Regions from separate parts of the Acetivibrio cellulolyticus CD2 genome, predicted to be linked through region 3. Evidence: riboswitches for the same ligand, from Rfam matches in the RefSeq annotation. Region 3 holds a riboswitch; each other region holds the start of a gene.

Region 1 (10,359 bases), on a different contig from region 3:
AGTAAAAAGAACAGCACACATCTTACCCGGATAATCTACAAAGGAATTCTTTTGTAATCCGGCTATTCTCATGATATCTTCTCCGCCAATACAAATTTCTTTCTACCTGTATATTCTTCTTTCTTTCCGATGTTAAAGTTAGCTACAGGCCTTAAATATCCTGTTACCCTTGACCATACTTCCGTATTTGCTCCACATTCAGGGCAGGTATAATGCTCACCTTTTATATAACCATGGTCTGCGCATATACTGAATGTTGGTGTTATAGATATATATGGCATTTTATAATTTACAAATACCTTTTGAATAAGCTTTTTGCAAACTTCAATATCCTCTATGCTTTCGCCAAGATACAAATGCTGGACTGTTCCGCCTGTATAGAGCGATTGGAGTTCATCCTGGAGTTCTAATGCTTCAAATATGTCATCAGTATATTCAACCGGAAGCTGCGTCGAATTTGTATAGTATGGCGTATCTTTTCCGGCTGTGATAATGTTTGGATACTTCTTTTTGTCAAGTTGAGCAAGTCTGTAAGAAGTACCTTCTGCCGGAGTAGCTTCGAGATTGTAAAAATGCCCGGTCTCATTTTGGAAATCTACAAGTACTTCTCTAAGGTAATTCATTATTTCAATTGAAAACGCCTGACCTTCTTTTGTAGTTATATCCTTATTCATAAAATTCAACAGTGCTTCATTCATCCCAATAATACCGATTGTATTGAAATGGTTGTACCAAAATTCATCTGTTCTTTGCTTAACATGTCTTAAATAATGCGTGGAATAAGGGTACAAGCCTTTTTCCGATTGCTGTTCTATAATTTTTCTTTTAATCTCCAAAGATGTCTTTCCTATATTTGCAATCTTCCATAGCCTTGCTTTAAACTCACTTTCTGACTTTGAAAGGTATCCGATTCTAGCAAGGTTTATTGTAAAGACTCCTACCGAACCTGTAAGCGGATTACTTCCAAACAAACCTCCGCCCCTTTTCCTCAGTTCAGTCGTATCAAGTCTCAGACGGCAGCACATTGAAACAGCATCTTCCGGAGAAAGATCCGAATTTACATAATTTGCAAAGTAAGGAATGCCGTATTTGCAAGTTATTTTCATAAATTCATCAACTACAGGATTGTTCCAGTCAAAACTTTTTGTGATATTAATAGTAGGAATCGGGAAAGTAAATACTCTGCCCTTTGAATCTCCCTCTAACATTACATCACAAAATGCCCTGTTGAAAATGTCCATTTCCTTCTGAAAATCCTTGTAACTTTCATCCATGTAACTTCCTCCAATTATAACCGGTTCATCTTTGAGTGTGGATGGCACAGTTATATCAAAGGTCAAATTGGAAAAAGGACACTGAAACCCTACTCTTGTAGGAACATTTATATTAAATATAAATTCTTGAAGGCACTGTCTTACCTGATCATAGGTCATATTATCATAACGTATAAATGGCGCACAATACGTATCAATGCTGGACCATGCTTGAGCCCCGGCTGTTTCACCCTGTGTAGTGAAAGTCGAGTTTACGATTTGGCCTAAAAACGACCTTAGATGCTTGGCCGGTTTGCTCTCTACTTTTCCTTCAACCCCGCCGAATCCATCAAGTAAAAGCTGTCTTAAGTCCCACCCGGCACAATACGGACCGAAAAAGCCCAGATCATGAATATGGCAGTCACCATTTTCGTGTGCTTCCCGGACTTCAGAAGGGTATATCTCATGCAGCCAGTACTTTTTGGTAAAGGTCTCTCTTACATAGTTATTAAGGCCATTGACACTTTTCTGGGTATTGGCATTCTCTTTTATATTCCAATCCCTGTCTCCAAGATAGTCCGAAAACATATCTATTGTTGCTCCTACAAGAGCATTAAGATCCCTGGCACTTTTTCTCTTTTCCCTGTATAATATAAAAGCCTTCGCTGTTTTAGCATGACCGTTTTCTATTAAAACCTTCTCAACAGTATCCTGTATTTCTTCTACTGTTGGTGTCGTATCTTTATATGTAAGCTCAGCCAAATCCATAACCTGCCTGCAAATGCCTTCCGCTTTAGTAAAATCGTCTCCTCCACATGCTGATGCAGCCTTGAAAATTGCCCATGTAATTTTCTCCGGCTGAAATTTTTCTTCTCTTCCGTTCCTTTTAATAATTGTTTTAATCATTAGAACATCTCCTATTTTTATTTTTCTGGTGTAGCTGGGACAATTTATATTAAACACAATGAAATCAAGTGTACTAAATGATACTGGTTTCACAAAAATACGCTTTTATCCCCAAAATAGATAATAAGATATGAAAACTTGAAAAGCCTTGATTAAGGCCAATTTGAAAATCGAATCCATACACCCCCTATCATCCGTAGAGTTAAAGGCGTGGTACAAAGGCAGGTCTTCTGACTTAGAATCATCGGTGTTTCATCCCTTCCCAGTTAATGTTGCTCAACCAGTGGTATCAATGAAACAACTCCTCATTACAGCGGCGGGACCGCACAGGAATCTCACCTGCTTCCCTTTTCAACCAAATGTTTTTGGTCACCTATGTTTTAACTATATTTTGTTATAGCTAATTTTACCACACACAATATATAGTGTCAACGTTTGAAATTATTTTTTGAAAAATTATATTTTTTATTCAAGGAATTTGCGAAACAAATGTCCTAAAATCGATAGGGGCTAAATGCCCCATAGATTTTTATTCATTGAAGAAAGCAAGAATTATTCCAAAATCAAAAAGCAAGGAGTAAAATATTGAACGCACAATTTCTGATGTAAACTTTTTGTGCGTTCAATATAGAAAAAATATGTCTTTACCAAGAATTCAACAGAATTATTTATTGCATTCCAAAAGTTTATTGGCAAGCTTTACAGCACTATAAGCATCTTCCGAATAGCCGTCCGCCCCTATTTCTTTCGCAAAGCTGTCGGTTACAACAGCTCCACCCACCATAAACTTTGTACTTAAGCCTTCTTTTTTAGCCAGTTCTATTACTGTTTTCATCTCCATCATTGTTGTAGTCATCAGAGCTGATAACCCGATTATACGTACATTTTTCTCTTTTGCAGCACTTATTATGTCTTCAGCTGTAACGTCCTTTCCAAGGTCATAAACTTCAAATCCATAGTTCTTTAACATCAACCCTACAATGTTCTTACCAATGTCGTGTATATCACCCTTAACAGTTGCAATAACAATTCCGGCTTTAGCATTTTCTCCATTGCAGTCTTTCTTAAGCATAGGCTCAATATATCCGAAAGCTTCCTTCATAGTCTCAGCACTTTGAATAAGCTGTGGTAAAAAATATTCCTTTTTGTCATAGAGGTCACCAACATGAGTGATAGCCGGAATCAAGCAACTATCTACCACATATGAAGGTTCTAGTCCTTCTTTTAGTCCTGCTTCTATATAAGCTCTTACATTTTCCCTGTCTCCTCTTACAACAGCCTCGTAAATCTTCTGATTTGAGCTTTGTTCTGCCTTTTTTACAGCTTCAGCAGGTTTGGTTTGAGAACTTTTGCCGAAATACTCAATATATCTTAAGCTGTTTTTGTCTTTTGCCGTAAGAACGTCTCCCGCCATTTTGATACTCATAAGAATATCACTTGAAGGGTTCATTATAGCCATTGTTAGTCCTCTTCCCATCGCCATAGCAAGAAAAGCACTGTTTACCCAGTTCCTTTCCGGTAAGCCAAATGATACATTTGAAAGGCCTAAAATAGTACCGCATCCGAAAGTGTTCGTACACCAATCTATTACCTTTAAAGTCTCAATGGCAGCCTTCTGATCCGAAGAAACCGTCATAACGAGACCATCCACTACTATATCGTTCTTTCCATATCCATACTTCGAAGCTATATCATATACCCTGTTAATAACCTCATATCTTTCCTCGGCAGTTGCAGGTACTCCTTCATCACTTAACGGAAGAAGGATAAACATAGCTCCATACTTTGCAGCTACAGGCAATAGCTTTTCCAATTTTGCTTTTTCAGCAGATATCGAATTGATCAAAGCCCTGCCGGGATATATTCTAAGAGCAGCTTCAAGTACTTCCGGCGAAGATGAATCAAGGCACAGCGGGGCATCAACCATAGGCACAAGAAGCTCGACTATTTTAACCATTGTCTCCCTCTCGTCTATCGCTGGCATCCCAACATTGACATCAAGTACATTTGCACCTTTTTCCAACTGCTCTACTGCAAACCTCCTGACCTCAGAGGTTTTTCCATCCCTTAGCTCTTCCTGAAGCTTCTTCTTGCCGGTAGGATTAATTCTTTCACCTACCACAACAGTTGGCTCACCAAATCCTGTAAAAACTGTTCTTCTTGCAGATGTAACCGCACTTATTTTTTCTGCTATAATTTCAATAGGCTTTGCACCATTTATGTTTTTACGTATCTGCTCAATATACAAAGGCGAAGTGCCACAGCATCCACCAAGAAGGTTAACTCCGCTATTAAGAAACTCTTCTACATATGTCCCGTATTCTTCCGGCCCCATATCAAAAACAGTTTTACCATCAATCAGCTTTGGCAGTCCGGCATTTGGTTTTGCCAACAATGGAACCTTTGCATAGGGCTTCATTGCTTTAATGATCTTAATCATGTCTTTAGGACCGGTTGAGCAATTGCAGCCTACAGCATCAGCGCCAAGACTTTGCAAAGTTATTAATGCAGTTATTGGGTCCGTACCTGTCAGCGTCTGTCCGTTTTCATCAAACGTCATACTTACACATACGGGCAGATCGCAGCTTTCCTTAACTGCCAGAAGCGCAGCTCTCGCCTCCTGTATATCCATCATAGTCTCAATGACAAAGAAATCCACTCCACCTTCTAAAAGGCCTTTAACCTGTTCCTTGTATGCTTCAACACACTCCTCAAAAGGCATATCTCCAAAAGGTCTGACAAAACGTCCTGTTGGAGCAAGGTCTCCTACAACAAAACCGTTATCTCCAACAGCTTCCCTGGCCAGTCTTGCCAGCTTTGTATTTATCTCTACAGTCTGGTCACCCAGCCCGAACTCTGCAAGTTTTATTCTATTGCCCCCAAAAGTGCATGTATATACAGCATTAGATCCTGCTTTTATATAATCCCTTTGCACGTTTACAATAACCTCAGGGTTTTCAATTGCCCATTTTTCAGGACATGTTCCTTTAGGCATTCCCCTCTTTTGAAGTTCAGTTCCCGTAGCTCCATCAAGAACCATTATATTCTCTTTTAAATAATCTAAAAATTGTATCTTATTCATCAGAATCAATCCCTTCTATTCCAGCTATTGCAATTACAGATTTTTCAGGTAGCAGCATATATCTTTCAGTAATATTAAGTCCAAGCTTCTCCAGACCTAAAGTGTCAAAAATCTTTTTTTGATTTATTAACGGAAGATCTCCATATCCCGGGCTGTACCTTGTCCTGGTAAGGCTTTTTCCTTCTCTTCTTATCAATTTATTTATGAAGTCAACCATCCAGTTAAGCGCCGCATCCGCAGTCTGTGATGCTACAGAATCCAGGATAACGCCAAGCGAAGCATCTCCGCTTTCAACTTCAAAATGTATTTTATCTGTGATCTCCTTACCAACAGTAGAGGCCATCAAAACAACCTCAATACTTTTATTTAAAAGTTTTGCCAGACTAGCGCTTTCAAAAACCACGCCATTTTCCAGCTTCACATATTTCTCGCTTTTTTCGATAATCTCATATCTTCCGAAAACACCCTTGGTATTGCAGAGTAAAATACCTGACTTTATAATCTCATTTAGCTTTTCTTTATATTCATCACTAAAAACTGTAGTGGTCTTCTGATAACCAAGCCTTGTAAGAATCATACTCTCATTTGGTTTTGACGGAATATACTCAAAATACTTGATTTTATTGCTTTCATTCATTATTATGTATCTCCCGTATTTTACTATGTAGTAACTATTATATATTAATATGTCAAAAAATCAATCCACTTAAAATATAACTTCTGATTTTTGGAATAGCCTATCTGACGAATTTTGTGAAGCAAATGACGAAAATATTATTTTCTGTTTAAATATTTTCTGTATATTTTTTGTTGATTTAAAGAAAATAACTATGGTGCTTGAGAATTTGAAAAGTACTACGATCTGATAAGGAGGAGATTATCTATGAACCAATTAAACCAACAGGAACTTCAAAATTTGAGACACCTTATAGGGTCTCATGAAACATCAGCTAAAAAACTGGACACTTATGCTCAACAAGCCACAGATCCGCAGATAAAGCAGATGTTTCAAAAATCCGCACAAGATGCAAGAAACACTAAACAACAATTATTGTCATTCTTAAGCTAAGGAGGAATTAAATATGCAAGAAAAAGAAATGGTGAATGACCTATTATCACAGATTAACAGCAGCGTTACAGGGTATGCAAACGTAATTACTCAAACCCAAAATCCACAGCTCCGTCAAGCTATACAGCAGATCAGAAATAACTGCGAAACATTCCAGTATGACTTATTTAAATTGGCGGAACAAAAAGGTTTTTACCAACCTGCACAACCAGCAAATCCAAATGATATAACACAGGTTAAAAACCAATTCAGTGGAACAATGTAGTACTTATTGAAATGGAAAAAGGCTGAAAAGTATTTAATATCACTTTTCAGCCTTTTGCTTTTTACTTCCTACCACATACCTGCTCCCATAAGAAGTTGATCATATAATTCGCGAATTTCTTCATAAACTTCACTGGCTTCGCTTTCATCCGCCTCATATTCTTCCAGAAAATCTGTCAATTCGTCCATGTCATTTATCCTTAAATCCATACCTTGATCCTCTAGAAGTCTATTAATTTCAATGAATATATCCTTTTCACCCAATAAAATCACCTCCTTTTCTAATCGGGAAGTTGTCTTTTATAAGCTTCATTCGATACTCTATCCATATCATCTACAATTCCCTGCCTGTCTATTTCATTGGTATAAAACTCTTCATAATCATGGTAGCCGCCCATATCCTGTGGTGTATCCGAAGACCCATATTTAACAAGATCAAAAAATTGATCAAGGCCTTCAAATTCATCATCTTCTCTTTTATTGAGGTACTTTCTTCCAAGTGGTGCATCCCATATCAATTCCTCTACCGGCCTCTGTCTGTCCAAATTTTCCATGGTTACCGCCTTGCTCGTCTCACACCCTATACATAATCTTGTATAGGGCAGCGCTTCAAGTCTTTCCCTGTCAATTTCCTTTCCGCAAAAAGCACATTTTCCATAAGTTCCATCATATATTCTTCCTAAAGCATCATGTATATCCTTTAATAAATGTTCCTCATGAACTTTAAGCGCGTTGTTTATTTCTGCTTCAAAGAGAGCTGTTCCAAGTTCCGCGGGATGATTATCATAGCTTGACAGTTCGTCAGGTTCATCCCCCTCCTGCTCTCCAATTCCATGTTCTTTCATTGAGTTTATCGTACCTTCAACGTCCTTGCCTTGAGTCATAAGCATTTTTTTAAAAAATTCCATTTGCATGTTATCCATCTCTAGTATCCTCCTTAAGCATAATTATTTATACACAATCAAGTTATAAAATTTCAAAATAATGCTTAAATTAATTGAAACTAAAAATATTTATAATATAATTAAGGAAAGTGAAAAATATTATTTCCACTTTTTCAAAGTGACTATTTGGTATCAAATAATACTAAAGAAAAAACAACAGTGGAAGTTATAATCTTCACATCATTATCTTTATACAAAACATCAATTTTTATAGGAGGTTTATCATGGAATACAATGTCGATATAGGAGTTTTTGGCGGTTCGGGCTTTTATTCTTTTTTGGAAAACGTAGAAGAAGTTGAAATTGATACACCTTATGGAAAACCCAGTGACAAATTTGCAATTGCAACCTTTGAAGGAAAGAAAATAGCATTTTTGCCACGCCACGGCAAAAAACATCATCTTCCACCCCATATGATACCATACAGAGCAAATATTTATGCTATGAAACAACTGGGGGTAAAAAAGATTTTAGCACCTACAGCTTCAGGAAGCCTTCAGGCTGAAATAAAGCCAGGAGACTTTGTTGTGTGCGATCAATTTGTAGACAGAACGTCTGGCCGTAAGGATACATTTTTTGACGGTCCTGAGACAAAGCATCCAAGTCCGGCTCACCCATATTGCCCTGAACTCAGAAAATTGGCCATTCAAGCCGGAAAAGACCTCGGAATAACAATACATGAAAAAGGAACAGTAGTAGTAATACAGGGTCCTAGATTCTCTACAGTAGCCGAAAGCCGTTGGTTTAATAAGATGGGCTGGGAAGTTATAAACATGACACAGTATCCCGAATGTTATTTAGCTAGAGAAATGGGTATCTGTTATGCAAACATATCTTTAATAACTGATTATGATGCGGGTCTGGAAGGTCGTGACGACATTGCTCCGGTTACCGAGGAAGAGGTATTAAAGGTATTTGCAGACAACAATGAAAGAATTAAAAAGCTTCTATTTGAAGTGATTAAGAGAATTGATCCATCCAACATCAACTGCAAATGCTGTAAATAAGGAGTTAGGAGAAAAAGTATGAAAACTTTGGAATTTTGTAACGGAGTGTTAAAGCTTGTCGACCAGACAAAGCTGCCTACAGAACATAAAATAGTTGAGCTTTCAACATATGAAGAGATAGCTGATGCAATTAAAACCATGATAGTAAGGGGTGCTCCAGCTATTGGTGTTACTGCTGCATATGGAATAGTTGTCGCAGCCAATTCAATAAATATCAGCTCAACCGAACAATTTTTTACCGAACTGAAAAAAGCTTGTGATTTAATTAAAAGCACTCGTCCAACAGCAGTAAACCTGTTTTGGGCCGTTGACAGGGTATATAACAAGGCTGTTTTCAATATGGACAAGCCTATTGACCAAATAATAAAAATTATTGAAGCTGAAGCATGCCTTATGGAAAAGGAAGACATCGATTCGAATAGAGCAATAGGCAAATTCGGAAATGAATTGATAAAAGAGAATTTCACCATACTTACACACTGCAATGCGGGAGCATTGGCTACATGCGATCACGGCACTGCACTCGGAGTGATACGTTCTGCTCATGAAGCAGGCAAAAACATAAATGTCTTCGCTGATGAGACAAGACCATATCTCCAGGGCTCAAGGCTGACTGTATGGGAGCTTATGGAGGACAATATACCTGTTACACTCATATGTGACAACATGGCAGGCCATTTCATGAAAGAAGGTTTAATTGACTGCGTAATAGTTGGTGCAGACAGAATAGCGTTAAATGGGGATACGGCAAACAAAATCGGAACATATTCTGTGGCAGTTCTTGCGAAAGAAAATAATATTCCTTTCTATGTCGCGGCTCCAATTTCTACAATTGACTTTTCAATAGAATGCGGAGATGAAATACCAATAGAAGAAAGAAACAGCGATGAAGTAACTCATATAAAAGGCGTCAGAATAGCACCAGAAGGAATCAAAGTCAGAAATCCGGCTTTTGATGTTACACCTAATAAATATATCTCTGCGATAATAACAGATAAAGGTATTATTTATCCTCCATTTAATGAAAACATACCTAAGTATAAGGATTGATTGAAATATTACTTCAACTGTTTTTATTTTTAATTAGAGAATAGCTGAAAAATTATGACCAAAGTTATATTTTGCACACATAACTATTTGGCATAAGTAATATAAAACAATCATAATTTCCATAACATTAAAATAAGCGGCTTTGGAAAATTCATCTTTCCAAAGCCGCTTAATAATTTAAACTTCCAATTTTCAAAAGAATTTTAGTTTTGTTTCAGTACTAAATTAACCAAATTATATACCTTTACATCAAAACAAAAATATGTAACTAAAGTTTATTTATGCCAGATCAGAAATCACCTTTTTTATGAGTTTCTCGTCATCAACAGTACACTGGATTACTTCTCCGATTCTTTTTCTCGGAAGTATAAATGTAAGTTTATTTCCCTTTACCTTCTTGTCGAAGAACATTTGATTATATACCTTATCCGCATCTATATCATCAAGTCTTACAGGAAGACCTATCTTTCTTAACGTATCCTTAACCTTATCCACTAAATCCTCTTCAACGATTTCAAGATATTGCGCCATTTTAAAAGCTCCTACCATACCTAAAGCAACACACTCACCATGAAGCAATTCAAAATTCATAACCGTTTCTATAGCGTGTCCAATCGTATGTCCAAAGTTTAAGTTTGCTCTTATTCCGCTTTCCTTTTCATCCTTTTCAACTACATTTCCTTTTATTGAGCAGTTTATCTTTGCAAGATACTGTAACACACCTTCATCAAAGCTAAATATCTTATTCGTATTATAATCTATATATTCAAAGAAATCCGGATCC
Region 2 (10,359 bases), on a different contig from region 3:
TACTGATGAAAAAGAGGAATTGCATGCAGAAGTTTCGGGAAAGCCATTGATGAATTTTTATTTAAAGTACTTAACTCTAAATCCTAGCTATAGTTTTGAAAAAATACAAGCTTATATATCAAGAGATTTAATGGATAAGCCCAATAAATATGATGTTTTTTTGCCTCAGACAGGTGTTTATAACAAGACGAAAAGGGATACTGAAAATATCCCAAATATTAATGACTATATAAGTCAAATTGGAAGCAACTCTTTCAGAAATTATGATAAATTTCAGACCAGTAAGGCAGATAAATGCTTGGAATCAATTCAAAGGATTAGTGACTATTGTAAAGCAAAAGATATTAATTTAAAAGTGATAAGCTCTCCTAACTATGATTCAGAGCTTCATGCATTTAACCTCGAAAAAGTAAAGGATTACTGGATTAGACTGAGTAGAATAACTGATTTTTGGAATTTCTCTGGCTATAATGAAATTAGTAAGGATCCCCGCTATTTCTATGATTCTGTTCACTTCAGAAATCTAGCAGGTCAGATGATGCTGGGTAAAATCTTTAATGATAAAGATATTTATTATCCTGAAAACTTTGGAGTTTATATGACAAAGGACAATGCTAATGAATTGTGCAACAAAATCCTAACACCCAATAATGGCTTTACAAGCTGTTTATTATCTGAAAAAAATACTGAAACGGTTAAGGTTCCTATTCTTATGTATCATCACATTGTAAAGGATAATGAGTCTAAAAACTCAGCAACTGTTTCTATTTCAAAATTTAGAAATGACATGGAGGAAATAAAAAGAGCAGGATATACAGCTATATTTGTCAAAGATTTGATATCATACGTTGATGGAGTTGCAAAATTACCGGAAAAGCCTATTGCAATAACTTTTGATGATGGTTATAAAAGTAACTATGACTATGCTTTTCCTATTCTTAAGGAACTAAATATGAAAGCAACAATAAGCATTATTGGTTGGTCAGTTGGGAGAGACAAGAGAATAAATTCCAATGAACCTATTTTACCACATTTTAATTACCAGGAAGCCCTTGAAATGTTACAATCCGGTGTGATAGATATTCAAAGCCACAGCTATAATTTGCATGAGAGTACCGATAAGTATCCTCGAAGAGGTAGTGATATAATATCTAATGAAACTACTAAAGATTACTGCAATGTTCTTGTGAAGGATAATGAAATGGAAGTAAAAAGTATGGAAGAAAATTTAAAAATAAGTCCAACAGTTTTTACTTATCCATATGGCTTGTCCAACATTTTATCAGAGCAGATTTATAAAGATTTAGGCTATAGAGCCACTGTGGTTATTGGCAATAAAGTAAGCAAAATTCAAAAGGGCAATCCTTATACTCTTTATGGTTTAAATCGCATAGATGTCTCTGAAGACATTTCCGGTGAAAAGCTGGTTGAAATGATTGCTAAAGAGAGTGATAAATAATTTTTTTAATAAATTTAGATGATTTACTTTATTTTTGAATATCGGAACTAGCTCTTGCATTTTGAAATAATCTGTATTTTTTGGATTGAATTATTGTTTATAAAATGTTATGCTTATGAAAGTTGAATATGATGATAATTGGTTTCGGTTTGATAGCCGAATTAAAAGGGAAACAGGTGAAAGTCCTGTACGGTCCCGCCGCTGTAAAGGGGAGATGCTGGAAAAGATGCCACTGGGAAACTGGGAAGGCTTCAGTATCGTTGAACCTAAGTCAGAAGACCTGCCTATTTCATTGCACAAATTTCTCTACGAGCGATAGGGGGTGCTGGCGTGTTGCTATTTAAATTAGTATATCCATAACCTCTTGATCTTTGGTCAGGAGGTTTAATTTTTGTGTTGAAAGGAAAAATGAAAAATGAAAAAAATATTATTGTTATTAACAGCTGCTGTTTTGGCATTTAGCTTTATATCATGCAGCAAAAACCCAAATACTCCAGATAGAAATGTAACTGAGCCGGAAAGTAATGTTGCCAACGCTTCCGGTACTTTGCCGACAAAGGATCCGGCAGGAAACGATATAGTAGTTCCGAAGAATGTAAATAGAATTATTTCGATGGCACCGGCCATCACTGAAACAATTGTAGAACTTGGACTAGGTGATAAAATAATCGCTATAGATAAAAATGCAAAAGGTATCAGTGGGTTGAAAGAGGGAATTTCTGAATTTGATATGATGGCACCGGATCTGGAAAAAATGATGAGCTTAAAACCAGATATGGTTTTGACTTCCGGAATGAGTGAGGTTGATAGTACAAAAGAACCGTTCAAGGCATTAAAGGATGCAGGTTTGTGTGTTGTAGTAATTCCTACGAGCAATTCAATTGAGGCAATCAAATCGGATATAAAGTTCATCGCAGATGCGACTGGAACTTCTGCAAAAGGTAAGGAAATAATTGAAAACATGGAAATGGAAATAGCTAACATAGCACAAGTGGGTAAGAGCATTGATAATAAAAAGACTGTTTATTTTGAAATAGCAGCCGATCCAAATATGTACAGCTTTGGTTCGGAAGTTTTCTTAAATGAGATTATAGAACTTGTTGGAGCAAAAAATGTATTTGCAGATCAGAAAAGCTGGATAAGTGTGAGCAACGAAGCTGTTGTTTCTAAAAACCCGGATATTATTCTGACGAATGTAAATTATATGAAGGAACCAGTTAAAGAAATTAAGGCAAGAAAAGGATGGGAAAACATGAAGGCATTGAAGAACGGAGATGTTTATTACATTGACAATTCTGCAAGTTCGCTGCCAAATCAAAATATCGTAAAGGCTATGAAGGAAATTGCAAAGGCAATATATCCCGACAAATATTAAGAATATGAAATTAAAGATAATTTTAGCATTAGTAGTAAGTATTATTATTTGCATATTGGGTGTTGCCATAGGCAGCGCTATGATTCCATTTTATGAAATTCTTGCGGTAATTACAAATAAGGTGTTAGGTGCAAGTGGGGCTGTTAATATCGATAAAATCACAGCATCTATTATTTGGGATATACGTATTCCAAGAGTGCTGATGGCATTTGGGGTAGGTGCAGCTTTGGCGGTCAGTGGTGCTATAATGCAATCAACACTAAAAAATCCACTTGCTTCATCATACACGCTGGGTGTTTCATCAGGTGCTGCCCTTGGTGCAGGTATTGTCATGATAACAGGCATTACGATTCCTATGCTTGGGCTTTTCACTCTTCCGACAGTTGGGCTGATTTGCGGCTTGCTGACCGTTTTAGGTGCTATGGGATTTGCTGCTGGTGTGGATAGAAATATGGAAACGAATACTATTATTCTTACAGGAATGGTGTTTACACTATTTGTAAATGCAATGCTTACAATAATATCTTCGCTGAACAGGGAAGATGCCCAGAGACTTATAATGTGGCAATTTGGCAGTTTCTCACAGAAAGATTGGAGATATGTGATTTTATTTTTGCCGGTTGCCATAGTGCTGATAATTGTGACAATGTTTTTTGTAAGGGAATTGGATATTTTGACTTTCGGTGAAGAGCATGCAAAAGCTGCAGGGGTTGAAACTACTAAAGTGAAATGGATTCTGCTCGTGTTGGTGTCGGCATTGACTGGCTGTGCAGTTTCTTTTACAGGCATAATCGGATTTATAGATCTTGTAGCTCCCCATATTGTCAGGAAATTATTCGGTTCGAGTCATCGGGTTGTTATTCCGCTTTCGGCACTATTTGGAGGTACATTTATGGTATGTGCCGACCTTATAGCGAGAACAATAATTTCTCCATCGGAGCTCCCGGTTGGTGCGGTAACAGCGCTAATTGGTGCACCATTTTTTGCATACATATATTTTTCGGGGAGAAAGAGGAGATAAAATGTGTTAAAGCTTGAAAATGTCAGATGTGGATATGAGGAAACTGAAGTTCTAAAGGGAGTATCTTTCGACGTGAGAGAAGGTGAAAAAATTTGCATAATTGGCCCTAATGGCTGTGGCAAAACTACACTTCTTAAGGCTATTGCAGGTCTCATTAAAAGTGAAGGCAAAATTTTTCTGTCCGGTATTCCTCTAAACAAAATGAAAAGATCACAAATTGCTTCAAAGATAGCTATTTTAAGGCAGAACGAGGCAATATATTTCTCATATACAGTATTTGAGACTGTTATGCTGGGGAGGTATCTCCATATGAAAGGGGGAATATTTGGAGGGCCAACAAAAACTGACAGTGATTTTGTACTTGATTGTCTTGAAAAAGTCGGAGTTATAGACTTAAAAGACAGGCAAATAGATACTCTATCAGGTGGACAACTTCAGAGAGTATTCCTTGCAAAAGCTTTAGCTCAGGAACCTAGCTTGATTTTACTGGACGAACCGACAAATCATCTTGATTTGAAGTTTCAGATTGAGCTTGTAGAATATTTGAAGCAGTGGGCAAAAAAGGACGGTCATTCGGTAATTGGCGTACTTCATGATATAAACCTTGCAATGCATTTTGCAGATAAGATATTGCTGCTCGCTGACGGGAAGGGTGCACTATATGGAGATGCGCATATGTTTACAGATGGGAGATTGTTAGAAGAAATTTATCATATGGATATAAAAAGTTATATGCAAGAATCATTAAAAATGTGGGGGACCAGATGAGCAAAAATACAAGTAAATTTGTTGCGTCATTTAGTGGCGGAAAAGATAGCATGCTTGCTATATGGAGGGCTATAAAACAGGGAATGGTACCCTTAGAGTTAATTACGACTTATAATATAGATGCCAAAGTTTCGTGGTTTCACGGGGTACCAGATGAATTGCTTATGAAAATTCGGGATTCTATTGGGATTCCAATAAATCTTGTTAGGACTTCAGGGGATGAATATGCCGCTAATTTCGAAAATGCGCTAAAAAAAGCAAAAGAATGCGGTGCTGAAGTTTGTGTATTTGGTGATATAGACCTTGAGGTACATCGTACATGGTGCACAGACAGGTGTGATGCTGCTGGGATAGAAGCTTATTTTCCGCTTTGGAATGAGAGCAGGGAAAGTCTTGTATACGAGTTTATTGATAGCGGTTTTAAAGCTATAATAAAAGTAGTTGATAACAAAAAACTATCCCCAGAGTTTATAGGTAGTTTGTTGACAAGGGAGACAGTTAATAAAATAAAAGAATCAGGTGCAGATATGTGTGGTGAAAACGGAGAATACCATACATTTGTATATGATGGCCCTTTGTTCAAAGAGCCTGTAAATTATAAAATAAATGATGCGATGATTTTTGAAAACTATACATTATTAGACATCAATATTTAAATTTCCAGCAGAATTTTTATTTAATTACTTTAAAGCAAAGGGTTCTAAAGTTGAATGGGGCTAAACGCCCCGGGAACTTTAATTTTAATAATTTTGAATTTCCAAAAAAATATAATTGACTTGTTTAAGTAATTAGTGCTATAATAGGACTTGCCTGTTAGGTGATAAATTTATGGGCGCTTAGCTCAGCTGGGGGAGCACCTGCCTTACAAGCAGGGGGTCATAGGTTCGAGCCCTATAGTGCCCACCATAAATTTAAATAAAACAGCTCTTGCGATAAGTAAGAGCTGTTTTATTTTATTCCGGAATATGACTGTATAAGCCATTAATACCTAAGAGAATACCTGGTAAAAAGCTGGGCAAATTTTCTTAACAAAAAGTGTTGACATGAATAAATTCTGCTGTTATACTATCAAAGTGTCAGGGCGAAACAAACAGAACCTGAACGATATATAGTAAAAATGCTGGTGTAGCTCAGCAGGTAGAGCAATTGACTTGTAATCAATAGGTCGGGGGTTCGATTCCGTCCACCAGCTCCAACATAAATGGCATTGAGAGATTACTCAATGCCATTTATGTTTTTTTGTTTCACCCATAGAATATATATTGACGATAAAGAGATCAGAAAGCTAGCGACTAGTATAATCAGGCTGTATTGTTCTAATTGTTGGTTTATAGTTATTTCACTCAATATTACGTTAAGGGTATTAAATGATAAATGTATTATTATTGGAGCAAACAGGGATTTGGTAGCTACGAAAACAATACCCAGAACTACTCCCGTCACAAAGGCATAGGAGCTTTGCACAATATTAAAATGTATTACTCCAAACAAAACTGCCTGCACAATTATTGCTGCTGCAGCAGGCATAATTTTTCTGAGCTCATTCAAAATAAAACCTCTGAATATTATTTCTTCCATAATAGGAGCCAGTATACCAACGGCTAAAAAGGTAACATAGAAGTTTCCGCCCATTATATTTTCCATTAGATTATCATAGCTGCCAGGTATTTTATCTAAAGGATAGATTGAGTCTATGTATGATAGAACTAACATGATAAATACAGCTAAAGACAGCCCTGTAATTAAGCTTAATGCCGAATCAGTGGCACGTATTCTATTAAAACTGCAAATCTTTATAAAACTTTCCTTTGTAATTTTGGAAGCTAAGGTATATAATGGTAGTGAAACGAATATGGAAATTATCACAATTAAAGTTGTATTGCCAAGTACATCTTGCTGTACAGCCATTAAAGCATCATTTGTAATAGACAGATCTGCTGAATGGTTTGCGAAGAATTCAATTGTTTTTATTACTGTAAATATAATAGTTACAAGGATCTGGACTCCAAAATAGATTGATAAGTATAACAAAACCAGAGCAGATGATTTGAGATATTTATGCATGACAAATAACATCCTTTCAACTTTTAGGTAGTTTTTTATTAATTATATAAAATTATATAATTTAGTTCCAGTAAAATATTACATATATGTTTTACCATAATCTAATGTGGCTATACTTAGAATTGTCTTTTGTTTTAAAAAAGCTCGTGTAAGAGAAACTGTAGTAACCCCTTTATTTTAAAATTAGGATTTTTAATTTTACAAAATCAGTGAGGAAAAGGAGGATTTTTTTATTCCCTGCACGAATTATATTATATAGAGGTGGGAATAATGATAATTGATGCCAGTACAACCATTGCTTATAAATGCTCATCCTGTGGTACATTTGAGTTCGTTAATATTACACTTTTTGAATTATCATTTGGAAGAGAAGCAGCTTTTAATTGCCGCTGCAATGGGTCAATGCTGGTTATAAGCAAAGAAAACACCGATAGCTATAAAATTGCTATACCATGTATTGGGTGTGGGACGAGCCATGTTTACATTTTAGAGAGAAAAGACTTCATAAAACCGGACGTAAGTATATTCTATTGCCCAAAGACAGGTATACAGCAGTGCTTTATTGGGAGCGACAAGGATGTTAGAAAAAGAATTGACAATCTGGAAAAAGAATTTGACGAATTAATAAATATGTTGGGATATGACAGCTACTTTACAAATACTCAAGTTATGTTTGATTCGCTCAATTTAATACATGATATTGCGGAAAAAGGTAATTTATTTTGCGAATGTGGTAATGATGATATTGAATTATTATTGCTATCTGATAAAATTTATTTAAGGTGCAAAAAGTGCCCTGCCAGCAAAATATTATATGCCTCTACCAATGAACATTTAAGGGAAAACTTAAAAGTAAAACAGATATTATTATTGGATGAGGGTCTTGGTTTGGGAAATTTGCCTTTTGAGTCTCTTATTAGAAAAAAGTGATATTTTAATAATTCTGTGAAATCTAAATTATAATATATAATAGCTTTAAAATAACGATTTTGGGGAGCCTTAAACAGTTGAAAAGGGTTAATTCTGGAACTCACATCAATAATGAAATATTTATTTTTAAAAACTCCAATATAATCAATACATTGCACATTTTGAAGTTCATAAAAATTACTTAACTGTAAAAATTATGATTGACAAGTATTAGGGGTATTGATATAATAACTATTGTTTATGAGTTAATCTACGAATCTTCTCGAAGTATTAACCTTTCCTGTAATAAAGGTTTTACTGATTGTTATCTAAACGAATGAACTCCCAAATAGTGGAATTATATATAATCTATATTTTAAGGTGGTGCAACATGGAAGGTATTAATCTTATGGATAAAACGCTTGAGGATTTGCGCTATATAGCAAAGATGATGGGACTAAAAAATTTATCCAAATACAAAAAAAATGAACTTATCGAAATAATATATAAATCTGGCAACGGGGAAATAATTGGAGCTATGCCTGTAAGTGATCAGGATTCTGTAAATGCCTCTGAAGCTAATAATGTGGATTTTGCAGGTGAGGACGTTGAAAATTCAAAAGGCATAGAAAAACAAATTGAAGTCAAGCAAGATGAAAATGTTGCAGACACAGATGATTCTCCTGTAGTTCTGAGAAAGTCAAAACGCGGAAGGCCAAAGGCTAACAAATTTTCTGAAGAAAAGATTGAGCCTGAAGTTGAGCTTGATATTAAAGAAGAAAATATAAAGCTAGATACAGAGGCAAAAAAGGATAATGTTATAAAGGAAGAAAAACAAGAAAAACAAGAAAAGCAAGAAAAGCAAGAAAAGCAAGAAAAGCAAGAAAAGCAAGACATCATAATTAAGAAAGATGATGTAATTAAACAAGATAATGTTGTCAAATCAGAAGCACCAAAAAAAGTAGAAACTATTATTAACGATAATGCCAAGAAGGAAGAAAAGGTAGAAGTACCACAGAAAGTTGAGTTTGAGGCAAAACCAGTTAAAGAAATGCCGCAGGAAAATGAAAACGCCAGACCTAAACCACCATTCAAATATCAGGAACAGAGAAAAGAAAATGAAAATGCTCCGCAAGCAAACGGGTTTGAGAAAATTGAAAGCGATGATCCTGTAGAAGGTGTTTTAGAAGTATTACCTGATGGCTATGGTTTCTTAAGAAGCGATAATTATCTTTCAGGTCCTAAAGATGTTTATGTATCACCATCACAAATCAGACGTTTTAATCTCAAAACAGGAGATAAAATAAAGGGAAAAGGGCGTATACCCAAGGAAGGTGAAAAGTTCCAGGCGTTGCTATATGTCCAAACAGTTAATGGAGATCCACCTGAGGTTGCGACAAAGAGAGTTGCGTTTGAGTATTTAACACCTATATACCCTGATCAGAGGATTACCCTTGAAACAGCGCCCAGGGAGTTGTCAACCAGATTAATTGACTTGATAGCACCTATAGGTAAGGGACAACGTGGAATGATTGTTTCACCTCCAAAAGCCGGTAAAACAATTCTCTTAAAGAAAATAGCAAATTCTATAACTGCAAATTACCCTGATATAGAGCTTATAGTTTTGCTTATAGATGAGCGTCCTGAGGAAGTAACAGATATGCAGCGTTCCATAAAAGGTGAGGTAATATACTCCACTTTTGATGAGGTTCCGGAGCATCACATAAAAGTTGCTGAGATGGTACTTGAAAGAGCGCAGAGGCTTGTTGAGCAAAAGAAGGATGTTGTAATACTTCTTGATAGTATAACAAGACTTGCAAGAGCATATAACCTTACAATACCACCGACAGGAAGAACTTTGTCAGGAGGTCTTGATCCCGGTGCACTCCACAAGCCAAAAAGATTTTTTGGAGCTGCAAGAAATATCGAGCATGGTGGAAGTCTCACAATTATGGCTACAGCTCTTATCGAAACAGGCAGCAGGATGGATGATGTAATATTTGAAGAATTTAAGGGAACTGGTAACATGGAGCTTCACTTAGACAGAAGGTTGTCAGAAATGAGGATATTCCCTGCGATAGATATTAATAAATCCGGAACACGTAGAGAAGAACTGTTGCTTGACCAAAAAGAGCTTGAAAGTGTATGGGCTGTGAGAAAAGCAATGAGTAATATGGGAACAGCTCAAGTTACTGAAATGATTATTAACAGATTAATACAAACCAAGACAAATATAGAATTTGTTGGAAGCATCAATGTTGAATTCGATAAAAAATAGTTCTTGCTTATACTGTATATTTGTGTTAAAATATTTTTTGCGTCGGAAGATGTTTTATGTAAGACAATTTAGACTAAAATGCCCTCGCGTTTAGGGCTTTACTTACAGATATTTATTCGAAAGAAGGTGAATAGAGTGAGAGAAGGTATACATCCAAATTATCAACAAACTGTTATAAAGTGTGCTTGCGGTGCGACTTACAATACTGGTTCAACCAAAAAAGACGTGCACGTTGAAATCTGTGCAAATTGCCACCCTTTCTTTACAGGTAAGCAAAAACTTATAGATGCTGGTGGACGTGTTGATAAGTTCAAAAAGAGATTTGGTATCGTTGATAAAGAATAATGTTTATGAAAATTTTATAAACTTATAAAATAAGAGATCGGAATTACCGGTCTTTTGTTTTATGCATTTGTAAGTCTATTGCTCAAAAGCTTATTTGGTTTAATTAGCAAAACTTCTAGAAATGAACCCTAACAAACCAA
Region 3 (10,359 bases):
CAAAGCTTGACAAAAAAGCCTGTCAAGGGGATGCTCACAGGTCCTGTAACCATTCTGAACTGGTCCTTCCCGCGTGAGGATATTTCGTTAAAAGAAATGGCCTTTCAAATTGCACTGGCAATAAAAGAAGAGGTTTCTGACCTTGAGTCAAATGGCATTAACATAATTCAAATTGATGAGGCTGCACTGAAGGAGAAGCTTCCGATAAGGAGAGCAGACTGGCACAGTGAGTATTTAGACTGGGCAATTCCGGCATTCCGTCTTGTCCATAGTGGTGTTAAAGCAACCACACAAATCCATACACATATGTGCTATAGTGAATTTGTAGAAATTGTTAAAGACATTGATGCCATGGATGCTGATGTTATTTCTTTTGAGGCGTCCCGCTCGAACCTTACAATTATTGATGCGTTAAATAAGAATAATTTTATTACAGCAGTGGGACCTGGTGTTTATGATATACACTCTCCAAGAGTTCCGGAGGTTGAAGAAATAATTAGTGCCATAAATGCCATGCTTGAAAAATTAAAGTCTGATAAACTATGGGTAAATCCTGATTGTGGTTTGAAAACTAGGGGTGTTGATGAAACTATAGCAAGCCTGAAAAATCTTGTGTCTGCTGCAAAAGCCGTAAGAGAAAAATTGGGGAATAAGTAAGTGTACATAGATATAACGAAAGGAAAGATTCAAGAAGATTTGCCGCATGAGGATATTGTTTATCATGAGAAGACTGTTGAAGCTCAAATAAAAGAATCTGTTGCTGAAAATCCGCTATTAAAAAAGATCAGCATGGGTAAAAAAATAATTGCAGTGGAATTAGACCCGCCGATGGATACGGATATTGACTTTTTTGTGAAAAGTGCCATAAAGCTGAAAGAACACGGAGTGGATACGATAACTATAGCAGACTGCCCTGTTGCAAGTGCTAGAGTTGACAGTAGCTTGCTTGCCTGTAAGCTGAAAAGGGAGTTTGATATTACGGTTATACCTCATATGACCTGCCGTGATAGGAATATAAACGCTACAAAAGCACTGCTTTTAGGATTAAATATTGAAGGAGTGAACAATGTGCTAGTGGTAACGGGCGATCCTATTCCGACTGCACAACGTGATGAAGTAAAGGCAATGTTCAGCTTCAATTCAGCAGTGTTAGCAAACTACATAACTAATTTGAATGAAACAACCTTCTCTACTCCCTTTAATATATGTGCAGCTTTAAATGTAAATGCAAGAAATTTTAAGCATCAACTGGATTATGCAAAAAAGAAAATTGAAAGCGGAGTTTCAATGTTTTTGACACAGCCTGTTTTGACCAAACAGGCTGTTGATAATCTTATTTTGGCTAGAAAAGAATTAAAGTGCAGAATTTTAGGAGGAATTATTCCTATTGTAAGTTACAAGAATGCGTGCTTTATGAATAATGAAATATCTGGAATAAGCATATCTGAGGAAATTATTGAAAGCTACAGGGATATTTCCAAAGAAGAGGCCAGTGAGCTTGCTGTCAGGATATCTGTTCAATTTGCAAAAGAGATTGAACCTTTTGTGGATGGTTATTATATTATGACTCCGTTTAAAAGAATTGATATTGTAACAAAAATTATCGGCACATTATTAAGGAAGGGCTGAAATTACTTCGGATTTTTCCACATGGTTGTTCGTTTCGCTAACGCTTGACTGCTCGCCTATGCAACCTAGGCCTGTTTGGGTCAAATAAGGCTTTAAGTGAAATTATAGGTGAAGTCATGTTTTCAGCAGTCCTAAACAACGGAAAGACAACTTAAGTAGGCTTCAAACCTTGATTAATTTGTAAGAACAAGCCATGAAATGGTGCCGTAAGGAGCGGCTATATTTATGGCTTTTATTTTTAAATAGCGAGTCTGGATACGAGGATTTGGGCTATTTTGGTTCCTGCATAATGTGTACTCCAAACTGTTGTCAATACTTATTAGGTAAAGTAAAATATAGAATAATTATATGTTGTAGAAGGAATGAAAAAATGAGTAACAAAATAGCAAGGATTATAAGTGGAAGTATTGCCGAAGAATTGGAGATAGAAACCGGAGATATATTAGTTAGCATAAACGGTACGGAAATCAGAGATATAATAGATTATAAGTTTCTTTTGGCAGATGACTATCTGGAAGTTGAGATAGAAAAGAAAAATGGTGAGCTTTGGACTCTTGAAGTTGAAAAAGAATATGAAGAGGATCTGGGAATAGAATTTGAAAAAGAGATTATGGACGAGGCTCGGAGTTGTCGTAATAATTGCCTTTTCTGTTTTATTGACCAGCTTCCGAAGGGAATGCGTAAAAGCCTGTATTTTAAGGATGATGATTCAAGATTATCTTTTCTTCAAGGGAATTTTGTGACCTTAACGAATATGACTGACGAGGATATTGACAGGATTATCAGGTATAGAATCTGTCCTATAAATATTTCAGTGCATACAACCAATCCTGACCTTAGAATAAAGATGCTAAAAAACAGATTTGCGGGAGATGTATATACAAGACTTCAAAAATTGGCGGCTGCAGGCATTATGATGAACTGTCAAATTGTATTGTGCCCCGGCTACAATAATGGAGAAGAATTGATTAAAACAGTCAATGACTTATATAAGCTGTATCCTTCTGTTGAAAATGTCGCAGCAGTGCCGGTCGGGGTTACCAGACATAGAAAAAATTTAAATGAAATAACCTTATATAATGCTAAAAGTGCTAAAGATGAAATTGATAACGTTAGCGAATTTCAGCAAAAAGCTATAAAGGAGATTGGAACTCCATTCATTAGGCTGGCTGATGAATTTTATGTGATGTCAGGAACTGAAATTCCGGATACTCAATTCTATGGAGAATTTGAACAGATAGAAGACGGGATAGGTATGATCAGATTTTTTAGAGACAGTATCAGTAAAAGTCTAAAATCTCTTAAACTGGAAGGTAAAGGTTCGTTTACTTTGATTACAGGTGTTTCAGCATATAATGAAATACTGTGGGCTGCAAAAGCCATTGAAGAAAGAAATGACAAGGTTAAGATCAGGGTTCATAAAATTATAAATTATTTTTTTGGTGAAACAATTACTGTAGCTGGTTTGCTGACTGGACAGGATATTATGAAACAAATTCAAGTTGATAGTGTTTTAGATTATATAATAATGCCAAGGAATATGTTTAAAGCCGGAGAAAATATAATGCTGGATGACGTTACTACCGATGACCTCGAAAAGCATTTTGGGAAAAAGATATTAATATGTGATTGTACAGGTGAAGATTTAATAGAGCTTATTAATGATCATATTTAATCAGGAGACAGGGAATTACTCCTAATATACTATGCGTTTAATAATAAAATAAATTAAATTAAATTATAAAGGTGTCGGTGATGGAGTTGCATTGAAATCTAAAACCGATATTTATTTGCTAAAAATGGAGTGAAAAATTATGATAGATAAAGAACGTGTGAAAAAAGCTATTACAGAAATTCTTATTGCTATTGGAGAAAACCCGGACAGAGAAGGACTTGTAGAAACACCGGAACGTGTTGCAAATATGTATACAGAAATTTTTGCAGGGCTTTATAATGACCCTAAACAACTGGTAAAAATATTTCATGAGGATAACCATGAAGAAATGGTAATGATAAGAGATATACCATTATATTCTGTTTGTGAACATCATCTTTTACCTTTTGTAGGGGTTGCCCATGTGGCTTATATACCTAGGAATGGTAAGGTCATAGGAATTAGCAAGCTTGCAAGAATTGTAGATATTGTTGCAAAAAAACCGCAACTTCAGGAAAGGATTACAAGAGAAGTTGCTGATATTCTTATGGATACGCTTACTCCACTGGGAGTTGCTGTTGTAGTTGAAGCAGAACATCTATGTATGACAATGAGGGGGATAAAGAAGCCAGGATCTAAAACTATTACATCAGCTCTAAGAGGAAATATAAAAACTGATGCAAGAACCAGATCAGAGTTAATGGCACTTATAAATGGAAAGTAATATCTTTGTGAATCAAAGTTCTCTAATGTAAGATAAAGCTTAAAAATATATTGATAAAACTGAGCCTCTAGTATATTATATAAGTTGGTTGAAAACTAAATATATAAAACAGGTGCCTATACAGTTCTAAATAGGTGAAAAGGAAAGTCGGGTAAAGCCCGCGCGGTCACGCCGCTGTAAAAGTGGAGTTCTCCATTTATGCCACTGGGAAACTGGGAAGGTTTGGAGAATGATGATGCTTGAGCCAGAAGACCTGCCTGTTTTGTTACACCAATTACTCTACGAGCGATAGGGGGTGCTGTGTATGCTTACACTGAATTATTTGTATATACATGACCTCTTGACTATTTAAGTTGAGAGGTTTTTTAATTTGTATAAGAACATAATTATTTGTTAAGAATTAATCAGAATGAAGAGTAAAAATGTTAACATGAATATTGCTAAAAATCAAATACTATTTTAAGTGTTCTCCTAGGCGTATGGCCTTGGAGAAAGGATAGGGGAATCGGGTGCAAATCCCGAACGGAACCGCCGCTGTAAGCACTTAAGCGTATGCTCGTCGATGAAAGTCGGTCACTGGGAAACTGGGAAGGCAGAGCATATGCTGCAGGAGAAATATTCCTATAAGTGTAAGTCAGAAGACCTGCTTGAATTTGACTTACCCACTGATCGGTGGAGGGACTGAATTTTTACAGAAATACGGCTGTAACAATATATAATTGTTATGGCCGTTTTTATATTTTATCCAAATGACTTGAGGAAGGGGGGAATTCGAGAGGTGGAAAAATGGATTGTCTTATGTACTATGATACTTCTGCCCGTAATTATATATGAGGTGAAGCATCGGGACAGGCACAGGCATGTCGGCAGTGCACATGAACACCGGCACGGTATCAGACATAAACACGGAGCGTTGATTTCCATTGATTATTTCGCTTATTCCTCTAAAATCAGACAATGGAATGCCACATTAAAGGTCATTCTATCAATATTGACAATTATTTTGTGCATACTACTGAACAATGTTTATGTTTCAATTGTTGTGATTTTTTCAATGGCCTATCTGGTCATTAAGGTTGGTGGACTTGGGTTCCATGATTATTTGTCAATACTGACTGTACCACTGGCATTTATTCTGCTCAGCATTCTGGCCATTGTTGTTGATTTTTCTGGTCAGCCTGTGGGTGAATACCGCTTGTATTTCGGATTGGGTTATCTATATACCACGAAGGCAATGCTTAAGGGCGGTGTTTTTCTGATGCTTAAGATCATTGCGGCAATTAGTGCTCTGCAGTTGATGATTTTGACAACCCCATCCTCTGAAATTATTTCTGTAATGAGGAAAACACGTTTGCCAAATGATTTTATTGATCTGATGAATATGATATACCGGTATATTTTTATTTTGCTGGATGTATTCGCCAGGATGAAAAACGCAGCAGAATCCCGTTTGGGATATCGTGATTTTAGAACCTCTTGTTATACGTTTGGCAACGGCGCGAGCAATATGCTCGTCTTATCGTTGAAAAAGGCAGATGCTTATTATGACGCGATGGAGGCCAGATGCTATGATGGAGAGTTGAGGTTCCTTGAGGAAGATAAAAAAGCGGAAATCAAGCTGATTATTTTGGCGACGGTATATATAATGTATTTGCTTCTGCTGTGGTACCTGACAAGATAAACGGAGGACTTTTATGAAGAATACAGTTTTAAAAGTGGAGAATCTCCACTATGTATATGGGAATGGAAAGGCCGCACTGGAAGGTGTCAGCGTTGAAATATACGAAGGTGAGAAAATTGCCGTCATCGGGGCTAATGGTTCAGGAAAATCTACATTTTTCCTGAATATTAACGGTGTCTATGCCCCAACGCACGGAAACATCATTTTTAGGGGGATTCCCGTCAGCAAAAAGAATTTGAACGAGCTGCGTAAAAACGTCGGAATAGTCTTTCAAGATGCGGACAACCAGATTATTGCTTCAACGGTCCGGGCGGAAGTGAGCTTCGGTCCGATGAATTTAAAGCTTCCGAAGGAGGTAGTGATAAATCAGGTAAACAAAGCACTGGCCTATATGAACCTCTCGGGGTTCGAGGATCGACCGCCGCACTATTTGAGCGGAGGGGAAAAGAAACGTGTAAGTATTGCCGATATTGTGGCGATGGAACCAGAGGTGATGATTTTTGACGAACCGACATCATCACTGGACCCCATGAACGCCATGATGCTGGAGGAAGTTTTGCAAAAGTTGGGGGGTGAGGATAAGACCGTAATGATTTCCACCCATGATGTGGATTTCACTTATAGGTGGGCTGAACGCGTTCTTGTTTTCTGTAGCGGGAAAATCATTGCCGACGGAACGCCGCTTGAGATATTTTGTAATTCGGAGATTTTAAAACAGGCAAATTTGAAAAAGCCAGTCATGCTGGATGTCTATGATATGCTTGTGAGAAAAAAGATTCTACCAGACACGCAGGCATATCCAAAAAAAACGCAGGAATTAAAAGATGTATTGGACAATAACTATTTGATTTCAGATGATTTGAGCTAAAATTACAAACAAGGAGGATTATATGAAAAATAATAAAAAGATTATGATTACTATTTCTGTTGCCATTGCAATTATTTTTGGGATCATACCAACCGGTAGTGCAATGCACATCATGGAGGGCTACTTACCTCCAAAGTTCTGTATTATGTGGGGTGTTTTATCTATCCCGTTTTTGGTAGCGGGTTGGTTTTCCATTAAGAAAACCTTAACAGAACATCGTAAATCAATTACGATTCTTGCCATGGCCGGAGCATTTGTTTTTGTTATTTCGTCTCTAAAGATTCCATCTGTAACGGGAAGCTGTTCACATATGACAGGAACGGGGTTAGGTGCAATCTTATTCGGTGCAAGTGCTACCAGTATCTTAGGGCTTATTGTGCTGATCTTTCAGGCTATCCTACTCGCACATGGAGGTCTCACAAGCCTTGGTGCCAATACGTTTTCCATGGGCATAGCGGGTCCGCTTGTTTCGCTCGGTATCTACAAGCTGTGCAAAGCACTGAAGGTCAACAAATTTGTTGGGGTTTTCCTCGCAGCGTTTATCGGTGATCTATTCACCTACTGTGTCACCAGCGTTCAGCTGGCACTCGCCTATCCGTCAGCTCAGGGTGGCGTCGCTGCTTCAGTGGTTAAATTCCTGACGGTTTTTGCACCGACACAGTTGCCTCTTGCTATCGTTGAAGGCATTTTGACTGTTCTTATCATAATGGGTCTTGAAACGTACGCAAAGTCAGAGTTAACAGATATTGGATTTGCAAAGGAGGCGTGAGAAAATGAAAAATAAGAGAAGCACAGTTATTATTTTATTAGTCATTGTAATATTGATTGCACTGGTGCCGTTATTCACCTTAAAGGGTGCACAGTTTGGCGGATCTGACTCCGCAGGCAGCGATATGGTCAACCAGATTACAGGTGGTGAATATAAGCCTTGGTTTACGCCTCTTATGGAAACATGGATCGGAGGAGAGCTGCCGAGCGAAATGGAAAGCTTCTTCTTCTGTGTCCAAACAGGAATTGGCGTTGGTATAATCGCTTTCTTGATGGGAAGATTTGTAGAAAGAAAAAAGAAGGAAGATGAGAATACAGCAAGATAAAGATTTTATGCTGCTTTGTTGGGAGAGAGTATGAGCATATCACAAAAGGATATAAAAGACAAAAGTGTTGACAGCGAAAAACAAAGAGAATATATGGTTAAGTCAGGGAAAAAACTACGGTTGGGATATACTACCGGAAGTTGTGCTGCTGCGGCTGCAAAGGCTAGTGCTATTATGTTGCTGGAAAAGCGTGAAGTCAAACAAGTCAAATTGCTACTTCCGAATGGGGGAGAGCTTGACCTGGAAATTGGAGATATTGTAATCAATGACAAAGCCGCAAGTTGTTGTGTTATAAAGGATGCTGGAGATGACCCTGACATAACTGATGGGATTAAAATATATGCAAAAGTAAGAAAAACCCAAAGCAACATAATTATTGATGGAGGGGTTGGTGTCGGTAAAGTAACTGGGGCAGGCTTACCATGCAAAGTAGGTGAAGCAGCCATCAACCCCGGGCCTAAAAAAATGATAGCAACGGCTCTTTTAGAAGTTGCTCAACTGTATGGATATGAAGGTGGTTTTGAAGTAGAAATATTTGTACCACAAGGACAGGAAATAGCAAAGAAAACCTTTAACGAAAGACTTGGAATTATGGGCGGAATTTCAATTTTGGGAACTACGGGTATTGTAGAGCCCATGAGCGAAAGCTCCTTGATTGAAACAATCAAACTTGAATTGGGAATAAAGAAGCAAAACGGGCAAAAGGTGTCGTTTGTTGCACCGGGCAATTATGGACTTGATTTTGCCAGAGAACATTTGGGAATTGATATAAACAGTGCTGTCAAATGCTCCAATTATATAGGCGAGGCCTTAGATCATGCACTTTATCTGGGATTTGAAAAGCTTCTGTTGGTTGGGCACATAGGCAAGCTTGTTAAAATTGCAGCAGGGGTCATGAATACCCATTCAAAAATTGCTGACTGCCGCAATGAAATATTTGCAGCTCACTGTGCTTTGATGGGTGCAAATAGGGAAACCGTTGAAAAAGTTATGAATGCAAAGACAACTAATGAGATACATGATATTTTAACGCTTCAGAGTTTGTCTCAAAAAGTATATGAAAGCATATTAAAAAAGATTATATTTCATTTAAATTATCGTGTCATGAACAAAATGCAAATAGAGGTAGTTGTATTTTCTAATGAGATTGGTGTACTTATGCAGACGGATAATGCGGCAATATTGATTAATGAGTTAAAGGAGACAAAGCTTTGAAAGGAATACTTTATGGAGTAGGAGTTGGGCCGGGAGATAAAAAATTACTCACAATACTGGCGGTAGAGACTTTAAAGAATGCTGATATGATTGTGGTCCCTGACACAGGAGGGGAAAAAACTGCTTTAAATATTGTGAGTGAATACATTGAAGGCAAGAAGCTAATGTATTGCAGTATGCCGATGACAAGAGATGCAGCAAGTTTACAGGAGAGTCATAGAAACAGTGCTGAATTGATTTGTGCCCAACTGGATAAAGGTTTGAATCTGGCTTTTATTACATTGGGTGACCCTACAATCTATTCGACATATATCTACGTACACAGGCTGGTGATTGAGAAAGGTTATCAAGCAAGAATTATAAATGGAATCCCGTCCTTTTGTGCAGCAGCTGCAAAGCTGGGAATTTCACTGTGTGACGGAAAGGAGGCACTTCACATTATTCCTGCTTCTTATGAGGGTGTGGACAAGCTTCTTGCTTTAGATGGAAACAAGGTGCTTATGAAAAGCGGGAAAAGCATTTTAAATATTAAGGATAAGTTAAAAAAACATAATCTGCTCAGCAATGCCAAAATGGTGGAATGCTGCTATATGGAAAACGAGAAAATTTATGATGATCTTGAGAACTTGAATGAGAATAGCAGTTATTTTTCGATAATTGTAGTTAAAGGAGATTAAACATGGTTTATTTTATTGGTGCAGGGCCTGGGGCTGTTGATTTGATTACTGTGAGGGGATGCGAGCTTTTAAAGAAGGCGGATGTTGTTATATATGCAGGTTCCCTGGTAAACCCTGAGTTGCTTTCTTATACAAAAACTGGCTGCAAGATTTATAACAGTGCTTCCATGACGTTGGAAGAGGTTGTAGAAGTTATTGTTAAATTTGATGCCCAGGATAAGATAGTTGTAAGGCTACACACAGGTGATCCAAGTATTTACGGAGCAATCAGAGAGCAGATGGATCTGTTGGATAAAAATAATATTGAGTATTGTGTAGTCCCTGGTGTTAGCTCATTTTGCGGAGCTGCATCAGTATTAAATGCCGAATATACTTTGCCGGATATAAGCCAGACGGTGGTACTTTCAAGGATGGAAGGCAGAACACCTGTGCCACCGGACGAGGATATTGTCAAGCTTGCTTCTCATAAAGCATCCATGGTGTTGTTTTTAACCTCATCCATGATTGAACCGTTAAGTAAAAAGCTTGTTGAGGGTGGTTATAAAGCTGAAACGCCAGCCGCCATTGTTTACAAGGCAACCTGGCCCGACCAGAAAATAATACGCACAACGGTTGAAAATCTTCATAAAAGTGCTATGGAGAATAACATATCTAAAACGGCACTGATACTGGTTGGAGATTTTCTATCCTGTGAATATGGTCGCTCGAAACTGTATGACAGCAGTTTTACTCATGAATTCAGGAAGGCGAAGCAGGAATGAAAATAACCTTGGTTGCTTTTACAAAAAAAGGAGCAAATATTTGCTTGAAGTTAACT

Evidence for each region. Region 3 has a riboswitch for cobalamin ahead of cbiQ (cobalt ECF transporter T component CbiQ). Riboswitches for the same ligand answer to the same signal wherever they lie in the genome.
Region 1: it holds a riboswitch for cobalamin, as region 3 does, so the genes downstream of both, ACECE_RS0225890 (ribonucleoside triphosphate reductase) here and cbiQ (cobalt ECF transporter T component CbiQ) in region 3, are expected to answer to the same signal.
Region 2: it holds a riboswitch for cobalamin, as region 3 does, so the genes downstream of both, ACECE_RS0211045 (ABC transporter substrate-binding protein) here and cbiQ (cobalt ECF transporter T component CbiQ) in region 3, are expected to answer to the same signal.

What each region holds. Positions count from the first base shown of each region.
Region 1 is NZ_JH556659.1:1,326,331-1,336,689, reverse strand. Features, by position in the region: gene ACECE_RS0225895 (anaerobic ribonucleoside-triphosphate reductase activating protein) at 1-72, opposite strand, end outside; gene ACECE_RS0225890 (ribonucleoside triphosphate reductase) at 69-2,159, opposite strand; cobalamin riboswitch at 2,363-2,551, opposite strand; gene ACECE_RS0225885 (homocysteine S-methyltransferase family protein) at 2,824-5,241, opposite strand; gene ACECE_RS0225880 (vitamin B12 dependent-methionine synthase activation domain-containing protein) at 5,234-5,878, opposite strand; gene ACECE_RS0225875 (hypothetical protein) at 6,125-6,310, shown strand; gene ACECE_RS0225870 (spore coat protein) at 6,324-6,575, shown strand; gene ACECE_RS0225865 (hypothetical protein) at 6,644-6,847, opposite strand; gene ACECE_RS0225860 (TraR/DksA C4-type zinc finger protein) at 6,856-7,497, opposite strand; gene ACECE_RS0225855 (S-methyl-5'-thioadenosine phosphorylase) at 7,743-8,525, shown strand; gene mtnA (S-methyl-5-thioribose-1-phosphate isomerase) at 8,544-9,575, shown strand; gene aroB (3-dehydroquinate synthase) at 9,855-10,359, opposite strand, start outside.
Region 2 is NZ_JH556653.1:2,048,383-2,058,741, reverse strand. Features, by position in the region: gene ACECE_RS0211055 (polysaccharide deacetylase family protein) at 1-1,459, shown strand, start outside; cobalamin riboswitch at 1,582-1,761, shown strand; gene ACECE_RS0211045 (ABC transporter substrate-binding protein) at 1,875-2,834, shown strand; gene ACECE_RS0211040 (FecCD family ABC transporter permease) at 2,839-3,855, shown strand; gene ACECE_RS0211035 (ABC transporter ATP-binding protein) at 3,859-4,623, shown strand; gene ACECE_RS0211030 (Dph6-related ATP pyrophosphatase) at 4,620-5,279, shown strand; tRNA gene ACECE_RS0211025 (tRNA-Val) at 5,454-5,529, shown strand; tRNA gene ACECE_RS0211020 (tRNA-Thr) at 5,743-5,818, shown strand; gene ACECE_RS32595 (CPBP family intramembrane glutamic endopeptidase) at 5,839-6,267, opposite strand; gene ACECE_RS32590 (hypothetical protein) at 6,317-6,637, shown strand; gene ACECE_RS0211010 (hypothetical protein) at 6,958-7,617, shown strand; gene rho (transcription termination factor Rho) at 7,988-9,874, shown strand; gene rpmE (50S ribosomal protein L31) at 10,010-10,219, shown strand; gene ACECE_RS0210995 (amidase domain-containing protein) at 10,335-10,359, opposite strand, start outside.
Region 3 is NZ_JH556658.1:374,750-385,108, forward strand. Features, by position in the region: gene metE (5-methyltetrahydropteroyltriglutamate--homocysteine S-methyltransferase) at 1-657, shown strand, start outside; gene ACECE_RS0217470 (methylenetetrahydrofolate reductase) at 658-1,629, shown strand; gene ACECE_RS0217475 (DUF512 domain-containing protein) at 2,000-3,304, shown strand; gene folE (GTP cyclohydrolase I FolE) at 3,444-4,007, shown strand; cobalamin riboswitch at 4,101-4,282, shown strand; cobalamin riboswitch at 4,452-4,672, shown strand; gene cbiQ (cobalt ECF transporter T component CbiQ) at 4,786-5,688, shown strand; gene ACECE_RS0217490 (energy-coupling factor ABC transporter ATP-binding protein) at 5,702-6,556, shown strand; gene ACECE_RS0217495 (energy-coupling factor ABC transporter permease) at 6,579-7,325, shown strand; gene ACECE_RS0217500 (energy-coupling factor ABC transporter substrate-binding protein) at 7,330-7,650, shown strand; gene cbiD (cobalt-precorrin-5B (C(1))-methyltransferase CbiD) at 7,681-8,865, shown strand; gene cobI (precorrin-2 C(20)-methyltransferase) at 8,862-9,542, shown strand; gene cobM (precorrin-4 C(11)-methyltransferase) at 9,545-10,303, shown strand; gene ACECE_RS0217520 (cobalt-precorrin 5A hydrolase) at 10,300-10,359, shown strand, end outside.